Regions from separate parts of the Cupriavidus sp. GW821-FHT02F09 genome, predicted to be linked through region 2. Evidence: predicted binding sites of a transcription regulator. Region 2 holds the regulator's gene; the other holds the start of a gene.

Region 1 (6,487 bases), on a different contig from region 2:
GCTGTTCCAGCTCGCCGCCATTGTCGCCGCGTCCTGGGTGGGCGCGCGATTGCTGGCCAGGCCGGTCCAGCGCCTGGCCAGCAGCGCCGGCCGGCTGGCCCAGGACGTGCATGCCCCGCCGCTGGACGAAGACAGCGGCCCGGCCGAGGCTCGCGCCGCAGCCCAGGCCTTCAACCACATGCAGCAGCGCATCCGCACCCAGCTGGCACAGCAATCGCGCTTCCTGGCAGCCGTGTCCCACGACCTGCGCACCCCGCTCACCCGCATGAGCCTGCGCATCGAAGGCGTCGACGACAACCAGGTCCGCTATCGCCTGCGCCAGGACCTGGCGGAGATGAATGGTCTGATCGATGCCACCCTGTATTACCTGCGCGAGCGCGACGGCGCCGCCGCGCCGCGCCAGCGGGTGGACGTGCATGCCTTGCTGCAGGCCGTGGTGGACGATGCCACGGAAGTCGGCCAGGACGTCACCTTGTCTGGCGACGCCGAGCCGCTGCTGGCCTATCCGGCCGAACTGCGCCGGGCCGTGGTCAACCTGGTCGAGAACGCGCACCGCTACGGCGGCAGCGCGTGCATTGAACTGGCGGACAGCCCCGAGCGGGTGGTGATCGATGTGTGCGACAGCGGCCCCGGCATTCCGCCGGAGGAAATGGCGCGCGTGCTGGAGCCGTTCTACCGGCTCGAATCCTCGCGCAACCGTGCCACCGGCGGGGTCGGCATGGGCCTGTCGATTGCCGCGGATATCGTTGCGCGCCACGGCGGCGAGCTCAGCCTGGCCAACCGGGCGGAGGGCGGCCTGCGGGTGCGCATCGTGTTGCCGCGCGCCTGAGCCGCGGGCGGCCCGGTGCCAGCGCTACCGCTCACCGTGCCGTGCCGCCCCCCATTGCCGCAAGCTGCACATACTGCGAGCCGCGCGAGCCGTGCGTGAAATCCAGCACGAAATCGCCCACGTCGACGCGGGCCTGCAGCGCGCGCCGCAGGTCCGCCGGGGTGGCCCCGCGCGGCGCGGCCAGCGCCGTGCGCACCAGCCAGGCCGCGCCGATATAGCCGGCCAGCGTGGCCGGCGAGGCGGGTTCGTCCAGGAACTGCTTCATCCGGCCCACGTGCTCCTTGACCACGCGCAGGGTCAGGTCCTGCGGCCCGGGGGCGATCTGCGTCAACACGATGCCGCCGGTGTAGCCGGCGCCAAGAATCTCGCGTGCCGCCAGCGAATTGACCGCCGACAAGCCCACCAGGAAGCCGTACCAGCCCCGCGCCGCCAGCGCGCGGCCGAGGTTGCCATAGGCCAGCGTATCGCCCGCCACGATCACCGCGGCCGGGCGCGCGGCGGCGATGCGTTGCGCCACCGCGCCGGCGTCGCTGCCCTTGCCCGCATCCAGCGTGAGTGCCTGCAGTCCCGGCTCCTGCTCGGCCTGGCGCCGCCACGGCGTGCCGCTAGCCAGGCTGCCGGCCGCAAAATCCGGCGCCACGGCCAGCACCAGTTGCTTGAGGCCATAGCTGCGCAACTGCCGGATGGCCGCATCCAGCTCGCTGCGGTAGTCGGCCCGCGTGTACCAGACGTGATCCGCCGCGAGCGACAGGCCTGACAACGGCGCCACGATCTGCACGCCGCGCCGGGCCAGCTCGGGCGAGGCGGCCAGCACCGGCAGCAGGGCATCGCTGGGGCCGAACAGCAATTCAGCCCGCTCCCCGTCAACCAGCGACAGCGCCTGCGCGGTGGCCGCGCGCGGATCGGCGTCGACCTCGCGCACCACATGCACCACGCGCGGCTCCCGCGCGCCGGCGTTGGCCGCATCGAACATCACTTTGGCCCCCGCCAGGTAGTCGCGCGCCAGGTCGGCCTGGGCGCCGCCCCGGTCCACCAGGTGGCCGATCACCAGCGGGCGGCGCGGCGGCGCCTGCGCCAGCAAGGAGGCAGGCGCCAGCATGGCGCTGCCAAGTGCGGCCAGGACCCGGCGGCGCGGCGGTCGTGCGGGGTTGGCGATCAGGGAAGAAGCGTTCATGGGAATCCGCGAGGCCAGGTGCAGAGCAATTGCATGATTGGGGAGAGCGCCGCGCAGCCTATACGGCCCAGGTGACGCTGGCATGACGCCGGCCATGTTCCGGCCGTGGCGCGCGGCATGTCATGGGCCGCGGCTTGACCCCGGTCAACGCAGGCGCGGGCGGCGCGCCCTACGATGGGTCATCGAATCCACGACAAAGGCCGCCCCATGGCTGCGACTGCCCCCGCCCAGTTCCCCAACGCAATGCCCGTCCCCGTTGCCGTCCCGAGCCAATCCCGCACCTGCTCCGGCAAGTGCGGCGCCGCCTGCACCGGCAAGCCGGCGGGACGGGGCGCGGCAGCGCCGGACCGGCATGCCTTGTCGGACTTTCGCGCGTTGGCGGGCCGCATGGATATCAACGGCCCGCGCTACACCTCCTACCCGACGGCGGACCGCTTCCACGGCGGCTTCGGCGCGCAGGACTACCAGCAGGCGCTGGCCGATTGCGCTGCTAGCGCCACCCACGCCGCCAACACGGCCAAAGCCGCCGCACCGCTCTCGCTGTATGTGCACGTGCCGTTCTGCGAGAACATCTGCTACTACTGCGGCTGCAACAAGATCATCACCAAGGACCACCGCCGCAGCGCCCGCTACGTGGACTACCTGGCGCGCGAGATGGCGCTGGTGGCGCAGCAGCTTGGCACGCGGCGCGAGGTGGTGCAGTCGCACTGGGGCGGCGGCACGCCGACCTTCCTCGATCCCGCCGAGATGCGCCGGGTCATGGATGCGCTGCACCAGCACTTCCACCTGCTGCCCGAGGGCGAGCACTCGATCGAGATCGACCCGCGCCGCATCGGCGACGCACAGATGGCGCTGCTGGCCGAACTTGGCTTCAACCGCATCAGCCTGGGCGTGCAGGATTTCGACGCCGAGGTCCAGCACGCCATCCACCGCGTGCAATCGCTGGCCGAGACGCAGGCGGTCGTCGACGCCGCGCGCCGGCTGGGTTTCCGCTCGGTCAGCATGGACCTGATCTACGGCCTGCCGCACCAGACCACGGCGCGTTTTGCCACCACCGTGGAGCAGGTACTGGCGATGCGCCCGGACCGGCTCTCGGTGTACAGCTACGCGCACCTGCCGCACGTGTTCAAGCCGCAGCGGCGCATCGATGAAAGCGCACTGCCGGCAGCCGCCGAAAAACTCGACATCCTGGTCGGCACGATCGAGCAGCTGACCGCCGCGGGCTATGTCTACATCGGCATGGACCACTTCGCGCTGCCGGACGACGCGCTCGCCGTGGCCCAGCGCGAGGGCCGGCTGCAGCGCAACTTCCAGGGCTATTCCACCCACGCCGGCCATGACCAGCTCGGCTTCGGCGTTTCGTCAATCGGCGCAGTGGCGGGCCGTTACGTGCAGAACGCCCGCACGCTGGATGACTACTACAGTGGCCTCGACGCCGGCGTGCTGCCGGTGATGCGCGGTTTCGCCATGCGCGACGAAGATCACTTGCGGCGCGACGTGATTGGCGCGCTGATGTGCAATGGCGTGTTGGATATGGCGGCGGTCGAAGCGCGCCACCGCATCGATTTTGCCGTGCACTTCGCGCATGAGCTTGCGGAGCTGGCGCGGCTGGCCGAAGACGGGCTGGTGCGCTGTGAGCCTGGCCGCATCGAGGTGACTCCGCTGGGGCGTTTGCTGGTGCGCCGCCTGGCCATGGTGTTCGACGGCTTCCTGCGCGAAGATGCCCGGCGCACCGAGCCCGCTGCCATCCGGAGCGCTGATGTAGGTACGCCTTTGCCGATGCCAAAGCGCTACTCGCGCGTGGTTTGAGTCACACCGGAAAGCAAAAAGCCCGCGGCATGCCGCGGGCTTTTTTGTTGAGAGCTGCTTGCGCTTACTTCGAAGCGTTGGCCATGTAGTCCACTGCGGCCATCACGTCGGCGTCGGGGCCGGCGTAGCCGCCCTTCGGCGGCATCACGCCCTTGCCCTTCAGGGCGAAGGCGTGCACGGCGTCCATGCCTTCCTTCAGGCGCGGTGCCCAGGCTGCCTTGTCGCCGAACTTCGGCGCACCGGCAACACCGGCTGCGTGGCAGGCGGCGCAGACTTGTTCGTAGACCTTCTTGCCTACTTCGGCGGAAGCCGGCGCGGCAGCTGCAGCAGCCGGTGCGGCGGCAGCGGCAGCGGGGGCAGCTGCGGGAGCGGCCGGAGCAGCGGCGGCTGCAGCCGCCACCGTGGCGTCCGAAGCGGCAGCCGTAGCCGGAGCAGCGGCGGGCGCGGCGGGTTCCGGGAACTTGGCGCCACCGGCGTCGGCCATGTAGACCACGGCGCGGCCGAGTTCGTAATCGGAGTAGTCGTCGGCGGTGGTGCCGGCGCGGGCTTGCATGGCGCCCTTGCCGTGCAGCACGGAATTCAGCAGGCCAGCAAAGCCCTGGCCAATACGCGGAGCCCAGTCACCGGCGGTGTTGTACTTGGGCGCGCCGGCAGCACCGGTGGCGTGGCAGGCAGCGCAGACTTCCTTATAGACCTGCTCGCCCGTCTTGTAGACGCGCGGTGCGTTCGGGTCCTTCAGTTCGAGCGAGGCGACCGGCTTGATGCGGTCATTGACAGCTTCCACGGTAGCGGTAGAACCCGCGCCTTCCTTGGCACCGTGTCCGACAAAGTTGACCAGCAGGATGATCACGATGATTGGCACCAGGAAGGCGGCAATCACCACAGCGATCAGCTGCTTGGGGGTCTTGATGGGAGACTCGTGTTCGTCTTGTGCGTTATGGACGTCGCTCATACTCAACTCTCAATTTTGCAGGAAACCTGTGGCCGCTCGCGATCGGCTGCTTATGTGGCCGCTTGCTCGGTGGCCAATTCCCCCTGGCCAATTGCGCGCATCGGACTATTATCCGGTGCCAACTGCCCCGAAACGGGCCAGCCAGCAGGGCGCGGCACCATCATCCCCGGACCTGAAGTGGACGTTGCGCAGCCCCGTTTTTACACAAATAACTCGCGATTATAGCCTCAAAGACCTACCGTATGGAGGCAAAAGCGGCTTGCAAGAGACGTCATCTGGCTGCACTTTTCAGCCCGGCGTGGACGTCTTTCGCCAAACACGGTATGCTATGCGACTTTCCGGCAGCGGCACTCGCGCGCTGCCCGCGTTGTACCCCGTCATACCCTGTGCGCCCGTAGCTCAATGGATAGAGTACTGCCCTCCGAAGGCAGGGGTTGCTGGTTCGATCCCAGCCGGGCGCACCAATCCTGACAAGGGATTGCGGCACTTCCCTCCACTACCTTGAACGCCCACTGTAGCTAAATTGCACCTAGCTTCAGTATCGGCACTTCTGTCAGTGGCATCACCCCAGCTTCCCCATTTCCTTGCCTCCCGTTTTTGGCCGGCCTAGAGGATCAGCTTGTAGCCTTCGTGGCTGGCAACAAAGCCAAGCCTTTCGTAGAACCGGTGCGCATCCGCACGGCCCTTGTCGGTGGTGAGTTGCACGATGGCGCATCCGCGGGACCTGCATTCCGCGATCGCCCATTCGAACATCTTCTGGCCGAACCCTGCGCTGCGAAACGGCGCCGCGATGCGGACCGCTTCGATCTGCCCCCGCCATGCACCTGCGCGGGCGATGCCGGGTATGAACGACAGTTGCAGCGTGCCGATTACCGTGTCGCCATCCACGGCTACCACGAGACGCTGATTCGGGTCCGCAGCGATGGCGTGGAAGGCGATAACGTACCTTTCGTCCACGGGCGTGCTGACGATCTCTCGCTGGCTGCCAAGCGCATCGTCCGCCAGCAATGCCACGATGGCGGGAAGATCGGCCAAGACTGCAGACCGGAAGAGGATGTGCTCCATGTCAGAACCGGGGGTAGCGCAACGCTGAAGGGTGAGTATATCGTCGCGCAAAAGAGAGAACGGAATGGGGAGCACGGAATGCGCTCAGGACAGTTCAGGATCCTTCGCTGCGAGATGCCTGGCGTGGAGGCCGTCGAGGCGAGCACGCGCCACACCTTTGCGCGGCATACCCACGAGCAATTTGGCATTGGCGTGATCTGGCAGGGCGCGCACAGGTCGCACAGCGGGCGCGGCATGGTCGAGGCGGGCCCGGGCGACATGATCATGGTCAACCCGGGCGAGGTGCACGATGGCATGCCCATCGGCGACGCCGGGCGCTCGTGGCGGATGCTTTACTTCAATCCTGCATGCATCGCGCGGGCCAGCCTGGACCTAAGCGAAGGCAGGACGAGGCAGTGCGAATTCCCTAGCCCGGTCGTCAGCGATGCCGCGGTGGCGGCCAGCTTCCAGCAGCTCTATCTGCTCGTTACGGCCGGCGGCGGCGCTGGCTCGGATCTGCAGTGCGAAGCGATGCTGCTCGCCCTGCTGGCACGGGTAGCGGAGCCCGGCCTTGCGCGCAGCGCAGGCGCGCAGGCGGGGGCACAGGCGGAGGCGATCGCTCGGGCGCGCAGCCTGATCGACGATGATCCGGCCGCAGCCGTCTCGCTGGCCGAACTCG
Region 2 (6,487 bases):
GACTTCGGTGCTGACCGCGACACCACGGATTTCCTCGATATCGCCCCGCGTGACCGGTTGCCGGTAGGCAATGATCGCCAGCGTCTCCATCACGGCGCGGGAGTACTTGGGCGGCTTTTCAGGATTCAGCCGATCCAGGTATTCACGCATGACAGGGCGGCTCTGGAAACGCCAGCCACTGGCCAGTGCCACGAGTTCCACGCCGCGTTGCTCCCAGTCGCGGCGCAGCTCTTCGAGCAGCACACGAATGGTGTCGGCACCGACGTCGTCGGCAAACAGCCGGCGCAAGTCATTGACGCGCAAGGGTTCCTGCGCGCAGATCAGCGCGGTCTCGAGGACGATCTTCGCCTCTTGGGTATTCATGTTGATTGCGTGCAGCCTGTCTTTGCACCTGCGCCCCGGTTGATCCCGGGCGCACTGGAGATTGCGGGTTCAGCGGTAGGGATTGCCACCGCCATCTGGCCGCGCAGCCAACCGCATGCTTGATGCATGCCAGCCGTGCGCCTTCTTTTATTGCATCGGGTGCCGGACCTGACCGGCAGGAGATCGCCCGGCCACCGGCATTATCTGCCAGTCGACGGAGCCCTTGCGTCGCGCCTTCCCCCTGATGTGGCGGACCTGTCCGGCGCGGCGTTTATCATCGAACGCGCCGGGTGCAAGAAAATACGGATATCGGGCCTGCTGGCCTATTTCACCCCGCCCTGCCGTAGCTGGTCTTTTGAACCGAATCTTTTGAACCGGACGGCGGATGGGGAACGGTCCCTGGCGCTGATGCCTGCCTGGGTGTTCCTGGCATGCATCCCTGAGCAGCGGATGCTACCTGACGATGCCACGATGAAATACGTGCGCGATATCGCTGTTCTTGCGATTGTATGGCATTCCCTGGCAAACCTGCAACCGATTCGCACAGCTACCTCAGCGAAGAAGTGACAGATACACCACGAAGCAGCGCTTCAGAAGACCAGGCAGAATCCATGCGCGGCAAGCGTCTCAGGCAAAAGCAGCGCGCGCGCCACCCCGGCCAAGCCAAAGGCCACCACCGCAAGCCCAGCGCCAGCCCGCAACGCCGGGCGCCGCGAAAGCTGCCTGAGATAGCCGGACAGGCCCGAGATCACCAGCAGGTTCGGCAGGGTGCCCAAGCCAAACACGGCCATCACCAGCGCGCCCGACGGGGCATTGCCGGCCAGCAACGCCATGGCAAGAGCACCGTACACCATGCCGCACGGGACCAGCCCCCAGGCTAGCCCCATGCCGTAGCGGCGCAGCAACCGGCCCTGCCCATGCGCCCGGGCCACAGCCGGCAAGCGCGCCCCGACGGCACCAAGGCCGCGCAGCAAGCCACCCGCGCCCCGGGCGGCGAGCCGCTCCAGCCAACCCGTACCCATGGTGCGCCCGCGCAACATCCACAAGCCCGACAGCACCAGCATTACACTGCCGACCCCGAACAGCCAGCGCTGCAGCGGCAGGTACTGCGTCTTCCAGACGCCGGCGCCAAGGGCGCCCAGCAAGCCTCCCAGCACCGCATACATGCTCAGCCGCCCGGCATGCATGACAAGCAGTTCCAGCAACCAATGGCCGGGACGCCGGAGCACCGTGGCAGGCACGCGCGCAACGCCGCCCTGCTCCGCCGCCAGCGCGATCCCGCCGCACATGGCGGCGCAGTGCACGCCGCCCAGCAAAGCCAAGGTAAATACGCTGATAAGCACGCCTATGGTCAACTTCTCCTCCCAATCACACAATCGCAACGTCTGGCGCGGTAAAATGCGGCGAACGCGCCCCCGCAGCTCCAAGAGGCGCTATCAACATGAGGCCTTGCGCCCGCGCACACCAGCGCGCTCGCACAACATGACGACGGGCACGGCAAGCCGCGCTGCACAGATAGCGCACTGCCGCAAGACCCGCGCGCCAGGCCGATGTGGATAGCGCTTCCAACCGACGACTCTCAACGTCAAGCTCTCAACTCAATGCGCCCGCCACATCGCGCTTGACTGACTGCGCTAAACCGACAGGCCCCAATTGCTCACCACCATTCCCATTACCGAGATGTCGCCCCGCTGCTCCACTTGCTCGCTCGGCCAGCTCTGCCTGCCCGTCGGCATGTCGCAGCAGGACCTCGAAAAGATGGATACGCTGGTCCAGGACCGGGTGCGCGTACGCAAGGGCGAAACCCTGTACCGCCTCGGCGATCCTCTCACCGCCGTCTACGCGATCCGCTTCGGCACGCTCAAGACCCACCTGACAATGGAAGACGGCCGCTCGCAGATCACGGGCTTCCACCTTCCCGGCGAAGTCGTCGGCCTCGACGGCCTTGGCGAGATGCAGCATGCGTCGGACGCCACCGCGCTGGAAGATACCGAAGTCTGCGTGGTGCGCTTTGGCGATCTCCAGACGCTGTCCAACGTCCTGCCGTCGCTGCAGCATCAGTTCATGCGCCTGATGAGCAAGGAGATCTCGCAGGACCAGGTCATGTTGATCACGCTCGGATCGATGCGCGCCGAGGAGCGGCTTGCCGCTTTCCTGATCAACCTGTCCGAGCGCTTGTCCGCGCGCGGCTATTCGGCCTCCGAGTTCGTGCTGCGCATGAGCCGCGAGGAAATCGGCAGCTACCTGGGGCTCAAGCTCGAAACCGTCAGCCGCCTGTTCTCGCGCTTTGCGGAAGCCGGCCTGATCCAGATCCGCCAGCGCCACGTCAAGCTGGTCGACATGGTGGGGATCAAGCAGATCGTCAACAAGTCCTGCTGACCTGCACGTCGCGCGCCGCCCTCGCCTGCGGCGGCTCGCCGCGATGCCGCGCCTGCTGGCCTGAACCGGCAAGGCGCGCATCGCAATCACTCCAGCTCGTCCGTGTCCGCCAGCCGCGTGGGCATGGTGTACAGCGTCAAGCCGCTCGACAGCGCGCACAGCACCCACGCGATCAGGAAACCCACGGTGTAGACCGCCTCCCGCGATGCCTCGACCGGCTGGCCGAAGAAGCGCAGGTCGCCGGGATCGACCATGGAGAATACCAGCGCGGTCGTCAGCCCGGCGACCAGGAAAGCGGGCCACAGCACCCACATCAGCCAGCGTAGCCTCATGATCACCTCGCTTGCGCCGCGACCGGCGCTGCCTGGCGTGCCGCGCTGCCCGCCTTCTCAACCACCAGGCCGTGGCGCGCCACCCCTTCCTCAATGGGCGGATCCGGATGGGTCATGGCCAGCCAGATCGTGACCCCGCAGGCCACCATGGCCACGAACGGCCCACTCATCAGCAGCCACGGCCATGGCTCCTTCCACCAGGGATTACTTTGCTGCGTCATCTGGCCTCCTCTAGATCTAGATCGCGTATGTTGCGTACGGATTGGTGCAACCAGCGTCCCTGCCGCCTCATAGATTGCGCGGCACGATAAAGCTGGTGCTCTGTCGAATCTCCGCGCCATGGCTCCCCGCGCCCTCGTCGGGCACCGCGGTCACTGTGACCTCGATCTTGTGCGTGCCCTGCGCCGCGGACTCGATCGGCACGCGCACCCGGATGGGAATCAGGCGATTGGACGTGGGCTCCAGGTTGCCGGCAGCGTGATCATATTCCACAGCCAGGCCCTTGAGCTCATCGCTGCCCGCGCTGACGGCGACGCGCATTGGCGCCTCGGTCGTGTTGATCAGCTGCAGCCGGTACACGTTCTCGATCCAGCGCCCTTCCACTTCCCGCCCCAGCGCGCCGCGGTCGCGGATGATATCGACCTTGAGCGGCGTGCGCATGGCCAGCGAGGCCATGAAGCCGGCGACCAGCGCCAGCCAGATCACCGAGTAGATCACCGTGCGCGGCCGCACCAGGCGCTTGCGCGCCACGGTCTCGGAGAGCGCGCTGCGCATGGCGTTCTCGGACGTATAGCGGATCAGCCCGCGCGGGTAAGCCATCTTGTCCATGACCTGGTTGCAGGCGTCGATACAGGCGCCGCAGCCAATGCAGTCGTATTGCAGGCCATCGCGGATATCGATGCCAGTAGGACAGACCTGCACGCAGATGCTGCAATTCACGCACGAGCCCAGCCCGGCGGCCTTGTGGTCCGCCTTGCGCGAGCGGCTGCCGCGCGGCTCGCCGCGGCCCACGTCATAGGTGACCACATAGGTGTCGCGATCCACCATCACGCTCTGGAAGCGCGCATACGGGCACATGTACTTGCAGACCTGCTCGCGCATGAAGCCGGCGTTGCCCCAGGTGGCAAACGAGTAAAACAGCATCCAGAACGTCTGCCACGGACCCAGCGAGAGGCTCAGCACCTGCGCGCCGAGCGTGCGAATGGGCGAGAAATAGCCGACGAAGGTAAAGCCCGTCCATAGCGCGATCACGATCCAGAGCGTGTGCTTGGTGGCCTTCAGGCGCAGCTTGCGCACGCTCCATGGATCGCCGTCCAGGCGGATGCGGGCAAAGCGGTCGCCTTCCACATGCCGCTCGATCCACATGAAGATCTCGGTGTACACCGTCTGCGGACAGGCGTAGCCGCAGAATAGACGCCCCGCGATCGCCGTGAAGAGAAACAGCGACACCGCGGAGATCACCAGCAGCACGGCAAGGTAGATCACGTCCTGCGGCCACAGCACCAGGCCGAAGATATAGAACTTGCGCGCGCCGAGATCGAACAACATGGCCTGGCGGCCATTCCACTGCAGCCAGGGCATGCCATAGAAGAACAGCTGGGTCAGGACCACCATCCAGACCCGCCAGCTCGAGAACGCACCCGACACCGAGCGCGGATAGATCTTGCGGCGGACTTCGTACAGGGTCTCGTCCGACGTTTCCGCGTCCGCCGAATCAGGCGTGGGCGCTCGCAGCGGCGCCCACGCGGCCCCGTTCCTTTCAAGCGGCTCCGGTCCGGGGGCGTTCATGGGCGAACACCCCCGCCGCGGTGCGGGCCCGGCTGACAAGCATAAGCGCAGTGGCTCATTGCTTCGCCCCCCTCGCCTGCGCCGCCGGTGTTGGACAGGCCCCAGACATAGGCCGTCAACATGCGGATACGCTCTGGCGTGAGGATTTCCTCGTGCGCCGGCATATGGTTGTTGTGGCCCTTCAGGATGGCGTCGACGATGTTCGCCTCCGAGCTGCCGTACAGCCACACGCGGTCCGACAGGTTAGGCGCGCCAAGCGCCTGGTTGCCCTTGCCGGTGGAGCCATGGCAGGCCGCGCAGGTGGACTTGAACGTGCTCTCGCCGCGCGAGGCGCGGATCGGGTCGTAAGACAGGCCGGACAGCGAGCGCACGTATTGCGCCACGTCGCCAGCGAGCTTGCCGTCGATGGTCGAGGCGAACGACGGCATCACGCCGTTGCGGCCCTTGGTAATGGTCTGCGTGATGGTCTCGGGCTCCCCGCCGTACAGCCAGTCGTTGTCGGTCAGGTTGGGAAAGCCGCGGCTGCCGCGCGCATCGGAGCCGTGGCATTGCGCGCAGTAGTTGAGAAACAGGCGTTGCCCGATCTCGCGCGCCGCCGGGTCGGCCGCCACCTGCTTGACGTCCATCTGCATGTACTTGCCATAGACCTCGCGCTGCAGTTGTTCGGCCGCCTGGCGGTGCGCCTCCAGCTCAACCCGGCTGGAGGTCTTGAGCACGCCGGCGTAGGAACCCAGGCCGGGGTACAGCACCAGGTAACCCAGGCCAAAGATGCATGCCAACAGGAACATCCACATCCACCAGCGTGGCAGCGGGTTGTTCAGCTCGCGCAGGTCGCCGTCCCACACGTGGCCGGTGTCCTCGGGCGCACCCACAATCTTGGTGACCTTGCGCTGGGAAAACAGCAGCCACACGCACCAGACGATGCCGACCAGCGCGATGGCGGCAATGTAGTAGCTCCAGAAATCCGTGAAGAAGTCGCTCATGACTCAGTGTTCCTGCTTGGTGTTGTTTGCGCCGCCGGCATGACGCGCGACGCGGTGGCCGGCATCGGGCCTGGCGTCTTGGCGTGCGGCCAGCGGCTCGTCGGGCAAGGCGAACGGCAGCATGGCCGACTCCTGGTTGGCGGCCTTGCGCCCTGACGACCAGGCCCACCAGCAGATGGCGATGAAGGCAGCCATCGAGACCACGGTGGAAAACGCGGTGATCATTGCCATGGCTTACTCCTTGGCCGGCGTGGCCGCGGGCTGCGCGGCAGCCGCGGTATCGACACGCACATTGCGCTTGGCGATGCCAAGCTCCTGCAGGTAGGCGACCATCGCGTCTTCCTCGGTCTTGCCGGCCAGCGTGGCAGGCGCCTGCTCAATCTCGGCGTCGGTGTACGGCACGCCGAGACGGCGCAGCGCACGCATGCGGTCGCGGACATCGTTGGTCTGCAACGGCGTTTTCTCCAGCCACGGGTAGGACGGCATCACCGATTCGGGCACCACGTCGCGCGGATTGCGCAAGTGGATGCGCTGCCAGTCATCGGAGTAGCGTCCGCCCACGCGCGCCAGGTCGGGACCGGTACGCTTGGAGCCCCACAGGAAGGGATGGTCGTAGACCGATTCGCCCGCCGTGGAGTAGTG

The links. The regulator FNR, encoded in region 2, switches genes on or off when oxygen is low (the NO sensors DNR and NnrR bind a similar motif). The targets are predictions, from matches to a motif close to TTGATNNNNATCAA.
Region 1: the regulator FNR is predicted to act here: its motif matches at 2,138-2,151, upstream of hemN (oxygen-independent coproporphyrinogen III oxidase).

Annotation. Positions count from the first base shown of each region.
Region 1 covers NZ_JBWKVH010000013.1:127,818-134,304, reverse strand. The annotation lists gene AC07XB_RS17130 (ATP-binding protein) at 1-829, shown strand, start outside; gene AC07XB_RS17125 (ABC transporter substrate-binding protein) at 861-2,003, opposite strand; gene hemN (oxygen-independent coproporphyrinogen III oxidase) at 2,211-3,812, shown strand; gene AC07XB_RS17115 (c-type cytochrome) at 3,877-4,764, opposite strand; tRNA gene AC07XB_RS17110 (tRNA-Arg) at 5,153-5,228, shown strand; gene AC07XB_RS17105 (GNAT family N-acetyltransferase) at 5,371-5,829, opposite strand; gene AC07XB_RS17100 (AraC family transcriptional regulator) at 5,908-6,487, shown strand, end outside.
Region 2 covers NZ_JBWKVH010000007.1:22,328-28,814, forward strand. The annotation lists gene scpB (SMC-Scp complex subunit ScpB) at 1-363, opposite strand, end outside; gene AC07XB_RS10440 (hypothetical protein) at 490-930, shown strand; gene AC07XB_RS10445 (sulfite exporter TauE/SafE family protein) at 954-1,718, opposite strand; gene fnr (fumarate/nitrate reduction transcriptional regulator Fnr) at 2,017-2,742, shown strand; gene AC07XB_RS10455 (hypothetical protein) at 2,829-3,074, opposite strand; gene AC07XB_RS10460 (membrane protein) at 3,077-3,295, opposite strand; gene ccoG (cytochrome c oxidase accessory protein CcoG) at 3,363-4,862, opposite strand; gene ccoP (cytochrome-c oxidase, cbb3-type subunit III) at 4,859-5,845, opposite strand; partial or broken gene AC07XB_RS10475 (cbb3-type cytochrome oxidase subunit 3) at 5,942-6,076, opposite strand; gene ccoO (cytochrome-c oxidase, cbb3-type subunit II) at 6,080-6,487, opposite strand, start outside.